One region of the Veillonella intestinalis genome, then DNA from elsewhere that is predicted to be linked to it. Evidence: riboswitches for the same ligand, from Rfam matches in the RefSeq annotation. Region 1 holds a riboswitch; each other region holds the start of a gene.
The links. Region 1 has a riboswitch for cobalamin ahead of NFR27_RS06270 (1-propanol dehydrogenase PduQ). Riboswitches for the same ligand answer to the same signal wherever they lie in the genome.
Positions count from the first base shown of each region.

Region 2: another riboswitch for cobalamin. It lies ahead of nikB (nickel ABC transporter permease); the one in region 1 lies ahead of NFR27_RS06270 (1-propanol dehydrogenase PduQ).
Region 3: another riboswitch for cobalamin. It lies ahead of NFR27_RS04270 (sirohydrochlorin cobaltochelatase); the one in region 1 lies ahead of NFR27_RS06270 (1-propanol dehydrogenase PduQ).

Region 1 covers NZ_CALPCB010000006.1:141,558-144,843, reverse strand. Annotated here, with positions in the region: gene NFR27_RS06280 (EutP/PduV family microcompartment system protein) at 1-8, opposite strand, end outside; gene NFR27_RS06275 (cob(I)yrinic acid a,c-diamide adenosyltransferase) at 298-867, shown strand; adenosylcobalamin (AdoCbl) riboswitch at 939-1,077, shown strand; gene NFR27_RS06270 (1-propanol dehydrogenase PduQ) at 1,561-2,676, shown strand; gene eutS (ethanolamine utilization microcompartment protein EutS) at 2,702-3,049, shown strand; gene NFR27_RS06260 (ANTAR domain-containing response regulator) at 3,066-3,286, shown strand, end outside.
Region 2 covers NZ_CALPCB010000005.1:171,644-174,929, reverse strand. Annotated here, with positions in the region: gene nikC (nickel transporter permease) at 1-427, opposite strand, end outside; gene nikB (nickel ABC transporter permease) at 427-1,365, opposite strand; cobalamin riboswitch at 1,480-1,667, opposite strand; gene NFR27_RS05550 (hypothetical protein) at 2,320-2,499, shown strand; gene rpsR (30S ribosomal protein S18) at 2,610-2,840, opposite strand; gene NFR27_RS05540 (single-stranded DNA-binding protein) at 2,880-3,281, opposite strand.
Region 3 covers NZ_CALPCB010000004.1:72,668-75,953, forward strand. Annotated here, with positions in the region: gene NFR27_RS04265 (ABC transporter substrate-binding protein) at 13-963, opposite strand; gene NFR27_RS04270 (sirohydrochlorin cobaltochelatase) at 976-1,998, opposite strand; cobalamin riboswitch at 2,233-2,402, opposite strand; gene NFR27_RS04275 (hypothetical protein) at 2,675-2,992, shown strand.

The sequences.
Region 1 (3,286 bases):
TTTTTCATAAGACACTCCTTTTATGAATAGTTAAGTTGTAAAAGGAATGTTAAACAGGAGTCTAATTTGGTGTGTAATTTCAAGATACCGCAATTTAATAAAAAAGTAAATAGATAAAAGTAAATAGATAAGTGAAATATATAAATTAAGAAATTGACAAAATGATTACTTATTTGTATTATCAAAGTAACACAATGGGGTGTAAGTAACAGCATTGAAGCTAATATATGATTAATTTATATTAGGGTATTTTGTTTATTAAATATACCTAGATGTATATAAAGAAAGGAGCTTTTTATGCGTATTTACACAAAAACTGGAGATAAAGGTATGACTCGCTTAGTGGGGGGCGTAGCTGTGGCAAAAGATTCAGATCGAGTTGAAAGTTATGGCACAATAGATGAATTAAATTCATGGGTAGGGTATGCAATCTCTCAATTTAGTGAAGACTTTGTTGCTGAAAGAAGCGAGTTGCAATATTTACAACACTTTTTGTTTGATGTAGGAACTGATTTAGCCACACCAGAATCTTTAGATCGTTCGCTTACATTACCAGATGGGGCAGTAAGTTGGCTAGAAGAACGGATTGATGTGTATACAGAAGCGGCTCCGGAAATCAATCGTTTTATATTGCCAGGAGGCACATCAGAAGCGAGTATGATGCATGTAGCTCGTACTATTGCTCGCCGTGCAGAGCGTAGGATAGTTCGTTTGCAAACTACCGCAAGAGTGTCGTCAGAGTTGGTAATGTTTGTTAATCGACTTTCTGACTATTTTTATGCATTGGCTCGTTATATCAATGCAAAACAAGGTCGTGAAGACATATATTATAGTCGTAGTGCTGAAGTATTTCATAATGGAAAGTAGAAATACATTAGCGGTGTTTAATGTGACAGGCGCTTGCCTTGGCAAATTATATGTGCTACTATTACTATAAGATTAATAGAGAAATGGAAATCATCGATGGAAGTTAGTGAAAATCTAACACGGTCCCGCCACTGTGAAGGCTTTGCCTAAGTCAGGTCTTTCGTGATTTTCATCGCACATGCTGTTTCGAGGTAAGACAGGATGTTGTTTTTGTGGCCTTAAGGGCTACTAATTCATTGTCTGATGCGAGGAACTGAATGGCAGTATTAGTCTAGTTTTGCACAAGGTAGTGCAATCAGTGAAGGATGATGCGAGGCTTTCAGTGGTGAAAACATTAGACACAATGGAGTGAGGTATTGTCCTTATTAAAATGAAGAGCATGATGTGATTCATGCTCTTTTGTTATATTATAAATAAAAGCCTTTATTTAATAGGGTTATAGTAGTTAAATGTTTTAGTAGTTTTATAAATCATCTGCATTATGCGTAAGAAATATGCGAAAAAAAGGATATGTATACGTATTAGGCATAAGTAAAAATGATGAAATTCATTGACTTTTTGTTTGGTAAAGTATAAATTATGGTTATAAGGTTATTCGTGTACAACGGCGTACATGGTTTGCAATGAAGCTTAAACGGAAGAGGTGTGTTCCGTGAAGGCTTCTTTTTTTGTTTGTTAAACAGGAGAACATGTATGCAGAAAATAAAATTTCCTACGACCTTATGGGTCGGGGCAGATGTGTTGCAAGGACTTCGTGATCTCCCCGTGAAAAAAAGTTTTGTTGTGACAGACCCTTTTATGGTTCAGTCAGGCATGATTAACCAAGTTATTGAAAACTTAAAACATACTGAAGTTACAATTTTTAGTGACATTGTACCAGATCCACCTACTGAAGTAGTAGCAGCTGGCGTGAATCGTGTTTTAGAGAGCAAACCAGATGTTATTATTGCTGTTGGCGGCGGTTCGGCTATAGACGCTGCAAAAGCTATGTTATACTTTAGTAAGCAAGTTGATAATACACGTAATATTGAGTTTGTAGCAGTACCTACAACAAGTGGAACTGGCTCAGAAGTTACTAATTTCTCAGTTATTACAGTAGCTGAATCTGGCATAAAACACCCTATAGTAACTGATGAAATTCAACCCAATATTGCAATTTTAGATACACGGTTAGTTTTGAGTGTACCTCCAGCTATCACGGCTGATACAGGTATGGATGTATTAGTTCATTTGATTGAGTCCTATGTATCTTCTAATGAAAATGTTATGGCTAAAGCTCTAGTAGAATATGCAGTTCAACTTGTTTTCAAATATTTGCCAGAAGCTTATACGCATGGAGATAATGTAGAGGCTAGAGAACAAATGCATGTAGCTTCTTGCATGGCTGGGATGGCATTTAATTTAACTAATTTAGGTTTGAATCATGGTATGGCTCATGCAATTGGTGGACGTTTTCATATTCCTCATGGCCGAATTAATGCGATTTTATTGCCTCATATTGTGGCTTTTAATGGCAGTCAAACAACGAGTGAAGCGGCTAAACGTTACACTCGATTGGCAAATATTATTGGAGCGACGTCTTCGGCTAATCCGCGAATGGGAGTTGCCGCACTAGTAAGAAAAATAAAGCAGTTACAGCAGACCGTAAAAGTACCTATTTCGTTGAGTGAATGTGGGTTTAAATCAAATGATGTATTAGCTGCTAGTGATGATATTGCTCAGGCTGCATTAGCTGATGCTTGTACGGCTGCTAACCCGAGAGTACCTACTTTAAGTGATATTAAAGCTTTACTAGAAGCAATCATATAACTAGTAGGTATGAAAAGGAGTGGCTATGGAAGAAAAACAGCGCATGATTCAGGAATATGTTCCTGGGAAACAGATAACGTTGGCGCATATTATTGCCAATCCAGCAAAAGAGATTTATAGTAAGCTAGGATTGCCAAGTGATGTGTATAATGCATTAGGAATTTTAACTATTACACCTGCTGAGGCAGCAATTATCGCTGTTGATATTGCTACAAAAAGTGGTGATGTTAAGATTGGTTTTGTAGATAGATTTTCTGGTTCAGTTGTTATTTATGGAGATGTAAGTTCAGTTGAAACTGCTTTGAGTGCAGTTGTTGATGGGTTACAAGGAATTTTAAAATTTGCACTAGGTTGTGAGATTACAAGAACTTAGTAAATAAAGGAGATATATGCGAGGAACTATAGTTATTGTCGATGATGAGCCAATAACTCGGTTAGATATTAAAGATATCTTGACGGAAGCGGGCTACGAAGTAAGTGGCGAAGCAGCCGATGGCTTTGAAGCGGTAGAAGTATGCCGAAAGGTACGACCAGATTTAGTATTAATGGATATTCAGATGCCTGTGTTGGATGGGTTAAAGGCAGCCAAAAAAATTGCTCAGGATAAATT
Region 2 (3,286 bases), on a different contig from region 1:
TCGTAAGTGCCAATATAGTATTGCCTACACTGCCACCCATAATACCAGCAATCGCAATAGCCAATACAATACCAGGGAAGGAAATCATAATGTCACAAATGCGCATAAGCACCATCTCTACGACACCACCAAAATAGCCCGCCACAGAGCCTACAATAGTGCCAATAGAAGCAACTAAACACACAATAGTAAAGGCCATAAATAATGACAAACCTGTACCATAAATAATACGTGACAACACATCACGACCTAATTTATCAGTACCAAACCAATGCGTATCACTTGGTGCTTGTAAAGCATTACTCAAATCAGAAACAAACGCATCATGTGGTGTTAACCAAGGTGAAAAAACAGCCACTAAAATAACCAATATGACTAAAGAAGAATAAAAAGAAAAGGCCTTATTATTACTAATAAACGCTTTCACTATTTACACCCCCGTTTCAACCGTGGGTCCAATATAGTATAAGAATAATCAATAATCCCATTGATTAACATATAGGCTACCGATGCCCAAAGTACAAAACCTTCAATTAAAGGATAATCTCGAAAAGTAATAGCTTGTACCGCCATTTTGCCAAGTCCAGGCCAAGAAAATACCATTTCTACAACTGCTACACCGCCTAGCAGCCACCCCATAGACATACCAAAGATAGTCAAAAGCGGTAAAAAAGCATTCGGTAGAATATGACGAAACATAATTTCCATATGCCCCATGCCACGTGCGCGCGCCCCTACTACATAATCTTTATTAATTTCCTCTAAAATAACTAAACGCACTTGTCGCATAAATTTAGACATCAAGGCAAACGCCAAAGTAAAAGCAGGTAAAATTGCATTCTTTAAAGATACTGTTGCGGTTGCAATAGGAGCAATCCCTAATTTATAACCGAAAATATAAAGTAACATAAGGCCTAACCAAAAGGCAGGCAAAGATATACCAACAAAAGCAATCCCTCGGATTAAAAAGTCAGGCCATTTATTTTGGTTAATTGCTGCTATAATCCCTAAAGGCACTGCCATAATCAAAATCATAACAATGGTTACACTAGCTAACATAAGTGTGCCTGGCAAGGCTTCCAACATCTTATCTACAACTGGTTTTTTAGCCGAATAAGACATACCCAAATCACCTTGAACTGCATGCATTACCCAATTGCCATACTGCACGAGAAAAGGTTTATCTAATCCCAATTCTTGCCTAGTTTGATCGATTAACTCTTGTGAAACAATAGTATCTGCTGTTTCTAATAACATAAGTACTGGATCACCAGGTGCTAAAAAACTCAAACTAAATGTTAAAAAGGTAACCCCTATTAATGTAACTAACACTTGCCCCAAATGTTGCAGTGTCCTCTTTACCATACCTATTCCTCCCTACATATAGCTATTATTCTCCCAATAAAAAAACTCGCTCTTTGAAAGAGCGAGTATGAACTCAACAACAAATTAATCCTATAACACGATTCCAAGGGTGTAATAGCTAATTTGTTATAAGCAGGCTTTCTGGCTCATGACTCATTATCAATTTCTAGCCTTCCCAGTTTCCCAGTGACTCTTTAGCGAAATTGACTCCTCATTTACAGCTGTGTGGCAGCATAGGATTTACACCTATTTTCCTCTTATTATCGCTCGGCATACCCGACACTTACAACATGAATTTCATTATAGAATTGTAATAGTATATTATTTGAATATTATAAAATAAAACCTATATTGATATTATGGTATCTTATCTTTTTGTATTCTGTCAATTATTAGTCATGAATTATTGCTATTTTTTCTCAAAAAAGAACAAAATATTATTATTTGTTCATAAATACTGGAAATTCATCGAAATTCAACTATCTATTATACCTAGCAGGGTATAGTATTTATACTATTAGGGGTATATGTACCGAGAAAATGTATCAATACCAATATATAATTCACCTCATATATAACTTTTATATAAAACCTACTATTTATATATGTTTATTTTCGTTATATTTATTTTATTAAAGTATTAATCACCAACAACTTTGTCATATTTTATATTTACATTATTTATAAAAGGAGTATAATAAATGATAAACGAGCGTAAAATTTCATCATTCATTAATATAATAGTAAAAATCAATGTATTTAATTTTATAAGTAGATACTTAATAGGTAGATACTTAATAAACACACACTTAATAGACACATACTTAATAGGTACATACTTAATAAACCTATCCTTATAAAATTAATCATGTCCATATACTCTAACTATTTCCAATAATACATAAATTCATCTATGAAATAGTATATTTCCGAAGTTAAGGAGACGATAACCTCATGTATAACAAAGAAAAAGAAGGCATTCTATTACATTTAGGTAGCTATACAAAGCCTCTTCATGCTGATATAGTAGTACGCGAAGAAGACGATTTTATACTTTACGGCAATAAAACACCAGAACAAATTCGACGTGCCTACTTTATGTCAAAATCATATCGGAAAAAACATTATAGTTGATTAAATTTCTGATTAATTGGATAATGAAATAGGAAAGTATGTGGCAAAGATTGATAAAATAAAAGAACCCAGCAACCATCATGGTTACTGGGTTTTCATTTGTTATGCGATTATTCTGCAGTGAATGGCAACAATGCAATAGCGCGAGCGCGTTTAATTGCAAGAGTCAATTTGCGCTGATGTTTAGCGCAAGTGCCAGAAATACGACGAGGAAGAATTTTGCCGCGTTCAGTCGTAAAACGACGAAGTTTAGCAATATCTTTATAGTCGATTTGATCTACATGATCAACGCAGAAGTTACATACTTTTCTTCTTGGCTTTCTGCCTCTATCTCTTCTCATTGTGAATCCTCCTTTTCGAATTAGTAGGAGTCCTAAACACTAGAACGGAATGTTTTCTTCGTTACCGCCACCAAAGCTGTCGAAGTTAGATGAACCACCGCCAAAGCTATCAGCGTTTTGTGCATCTAAAGACTGGCCAACAAAGTTAGCCACTACTTCAGTAACATAGCGTTTTTGCCCATCCTGAGTTTCATAAGAACGGGTATTTAAACGACCTTCAACGAAACAACGGCTCCCTTTGCGAAGGTTACCAGCTGCTTCCCCTAATTTGCCCCATGCAACACAATTAATGAAGGCAGTTTGTTCCTTCTGTTCATTGGTTGTGGAATCAAAATATGTGTTTGTCGCAGCCACTGTAAATGTTGCTACGGCTCTACCTGTTTTAGTAAAGCGCACTTCAGGGTCACGAGCTAAATTACCTAAGATCTGTACTGAGTTCATAATAA
Region 3 (3,286 bases), on a different contig from region 1:
TATTTTCCCGTGTTAGAAGGTTACAGTAATACCATAGGCCATATTGGCTAATTCTGCCATAGCCTCCGGTGTATGTAAGCCTGGATTTAACAAGAATAAATTAGATGGTAAATAAAATACTTTGCCATTTTTTACTGCTTTTAGATTTTGCCAAGCCGGATTATTTGTCATTTCCTTTTCCATCGTTTTAGTGATGTCCTCTTTTTTACCCATGGTAGAGATAAAAATAATATCTGGATCATCAGCTGCTAAGGTTTCTAGTGAATAAGGAATGGTTTTAGCCGATTTGTCAAAATCACCATGTTGTAAGACTACATTAGTCATACCTAATTCCTTGACCATGGCAGCTGTTACAGCTAGTTCAGTTTCAGCCGTAACGGCTTTGCCCGTAGCTCGTAAAACAGCTACTCGTGCTGGCGTTAACGTTTTTACAGCACTCTTTACTTTTTCAATATTAGCATTGTATTGAGAAACTACCTCTTTAGCTTTGTCTTCATGATGAGTTAGTTCACCTAAGAAGAGGAGTAGCGGCACATTGTCTTTAATGCCATCATAGCTTACTAAGATGTGTGGTAGTTTATTACTTTGCAATTGACTTTCATATTTGCCATGCTGATTGCTAAGACCTATTACTAAGTCTGGTTTTAAACTTAGTAATTCCTCCATATTGATATTGGCTGTTTGCCCTAGTGAAGGGAGAGCTTTTAATTCATCGGAGAGGGCATCGCTTGAATCTACGCGACTAATGGATTTGCCATCAATGGCATCAAGAAAGTTAAGTAAAGAGTTGGCTAAGGTAGCAATCCGTTGTGGATTTGCTGGTACGGTATAACTTTGATCCTTATAAGTAATCGTACGGGTTTCGCCGCTCTTAGTAGAGTCTGTTTTACTACAGCCTACTAAGACTGTCATGGCTACAAGCAGTGATGTTAATATAAGGAAAATTCGAGTTACTGATTTCATAGAGTTTTTACCTTATTTGGCATCTTCTTTTTGTAGTGCTTCCCAAGCTTCTTGGGCATGCGCGGCAAAGAGATCACGGACTTTTTGGTTTTCACCAAGGCCATGAATGTAAGTATCTACTTTGAAACCATCAGCTTGGAGAATTGATTTATGGGAATCTGGTTCATCCCCAGCCATATCATTATTAGCATGATCGCCAGCTACCATCATAAATGGCATTAAGGTTACATGGTTAACACCTTTAGCTTTTAATTGAGGCACAATATCCTCAAGGCTTGGCCAACCTTCTACAGTATAAATGTAGGCATTTTTAAGGCCTGCTGAATCGAGGCGGTCTTGGATTACGGCATAGTAAGCATTGGATGGATCTGGCGTACCATGAGCCATAATCAATACGGCATCTTTATCACCTGTTTTAGGGAATTGAGTAGCTACCGCTTCCACTGTTTTAGCAATGTCATCGGTTTGACCTTCTTGGCCCATCCAGTACATGAGTGGAGTACCAAAGGTCATTTTTTTGAAATTATGTTTATATTGGTTGTAAACGCCTGTTTTATATTTATATTCAATGCCTGGGATTATATCTAAAGTAGTTAAAGCTACACGTGTATACCCCTCCGCTTTTAATTGATCTAATGCTTCTTCAGGAGTAGGGTAGGTAATGCCTTCATTTGCTTTGATGCGGTCGATAATAATATGAGAAGTGAAAGCAGTAACTACTTTTACACCAGGATGTTGAGCTTTGATTTCATTGATAGTAGCATCAATTGTTTTAGCTCGAGTATCTTTGAAAGTAGTACCAAAACTCATTACTACGATAGCATCTTTGTTAGGAGCTTTGGCAAGTTCTGCATTATCCGTATTATAAGTGCGAACACCGATTTCGGTAGCTTCTAATAGAGCTGGTGTGGCAGTTTTTACTTCATCGCTCAATTGGTACGCTGCTTCTGTTTGTGCACCAAGGAAGCCAAAGCCTGTTAAAGCGGCTACTGCTAGTGTGGTAGCTAATGTTTTTTTGAAAAATTGTTTGCTCATTTCATTCACTCCTCGTGATAAAAAATGGAAAATAAAATAAATAATAAATACAAAAATAACCTCCCCTTAGTAAGGGAGGTTGTAAGCAATACACTAGAATTGCTAGGCACATGACGGTTGACATATTCTACTAAGTAGCTAGCTTCTAGAAACTAACTATATGAATATGTGGTACTACTAGTCAGTGTATAGTACAGATAGTGACATCGATTAACCTCGCCATCGCTCGTGGGTTATAGGTTATCCAACAAGGCAGGTCTTCTGGCTCAAGTTCCTCGCAACAATCACCTTCCCAGAGTGTTTCCAGTGGCTTATCGATTCTGCTCCCTCTTACAGCGGCGGGACCGCGGCAGCTTTTACTGCTCTTTCCTATTAAGTCATTCACCTTGTAGGTCATATTCATTTTGTAATCATGATAGCAAAATAGATGTCCACTGTCAATGCAGTACTGGGTAGGGTATAAGGACTAGTAGTGACTTTGATATTTAGCCTGACGGTGATTGCAAGAGGCTTGGGAGCTCTTAGTAATCAAAGAGAACTATAGAAATTTGTGCATACAAGGTATGATAATTTGTTATTTGTGGCGGTTACTGTGCTTTTGCCATAGGCAAAGTAAGGAAAGTTTGGTACTATGGAGAAGTAGGTATTAATGTATATAAATAAAGGAGGTCCGACTATGGATCAATTTATGAATGGTGCAGGTCCTAATGAAGTATCTAAGTCTGTGTATGAAGTCACCTTTACACCCGTGTTAGAACGGCCTGAGTATCAAGGCGAACCAATTCATTCAAAACTGTTAGCTTTGCAAGAAGCTATGGGTGAAGAGGACTTTAATGAATATATTAATAGTTTATTGCGAATTACCTATAATGGTCGCCAGTTGTGGTTGATTACGAAAAGTGAACGGAAACGGACATTAATTGAAGGTAAATATTTGAAAACGATTGCTGAAATATTTGAAGTAGCAGCACCAAGAGTATTTTCGCAACCATAATGGTTATCAATTATATAAGAAGCAATATAGGCTTTTAGTACTAAATAATGTATAGTTACTATACATTATTGAATAAAAATTCTTAAAAATTAAATTGTCTATTTTTAATAGAATTTATTTGTTAGGACCGTAGCAAATAAGGTATCTATTAAATTGATTAATAAAATACCTGTTTTTGAGAGTGAAGCTTTGTTGGCTAAGAAGGCGATAAAACATCTTTATATCGATAAAAATAAAACTGGAACGACATAAATAGATATAGAAAGTGAAAATGAAATTAAATATTTAATTTCT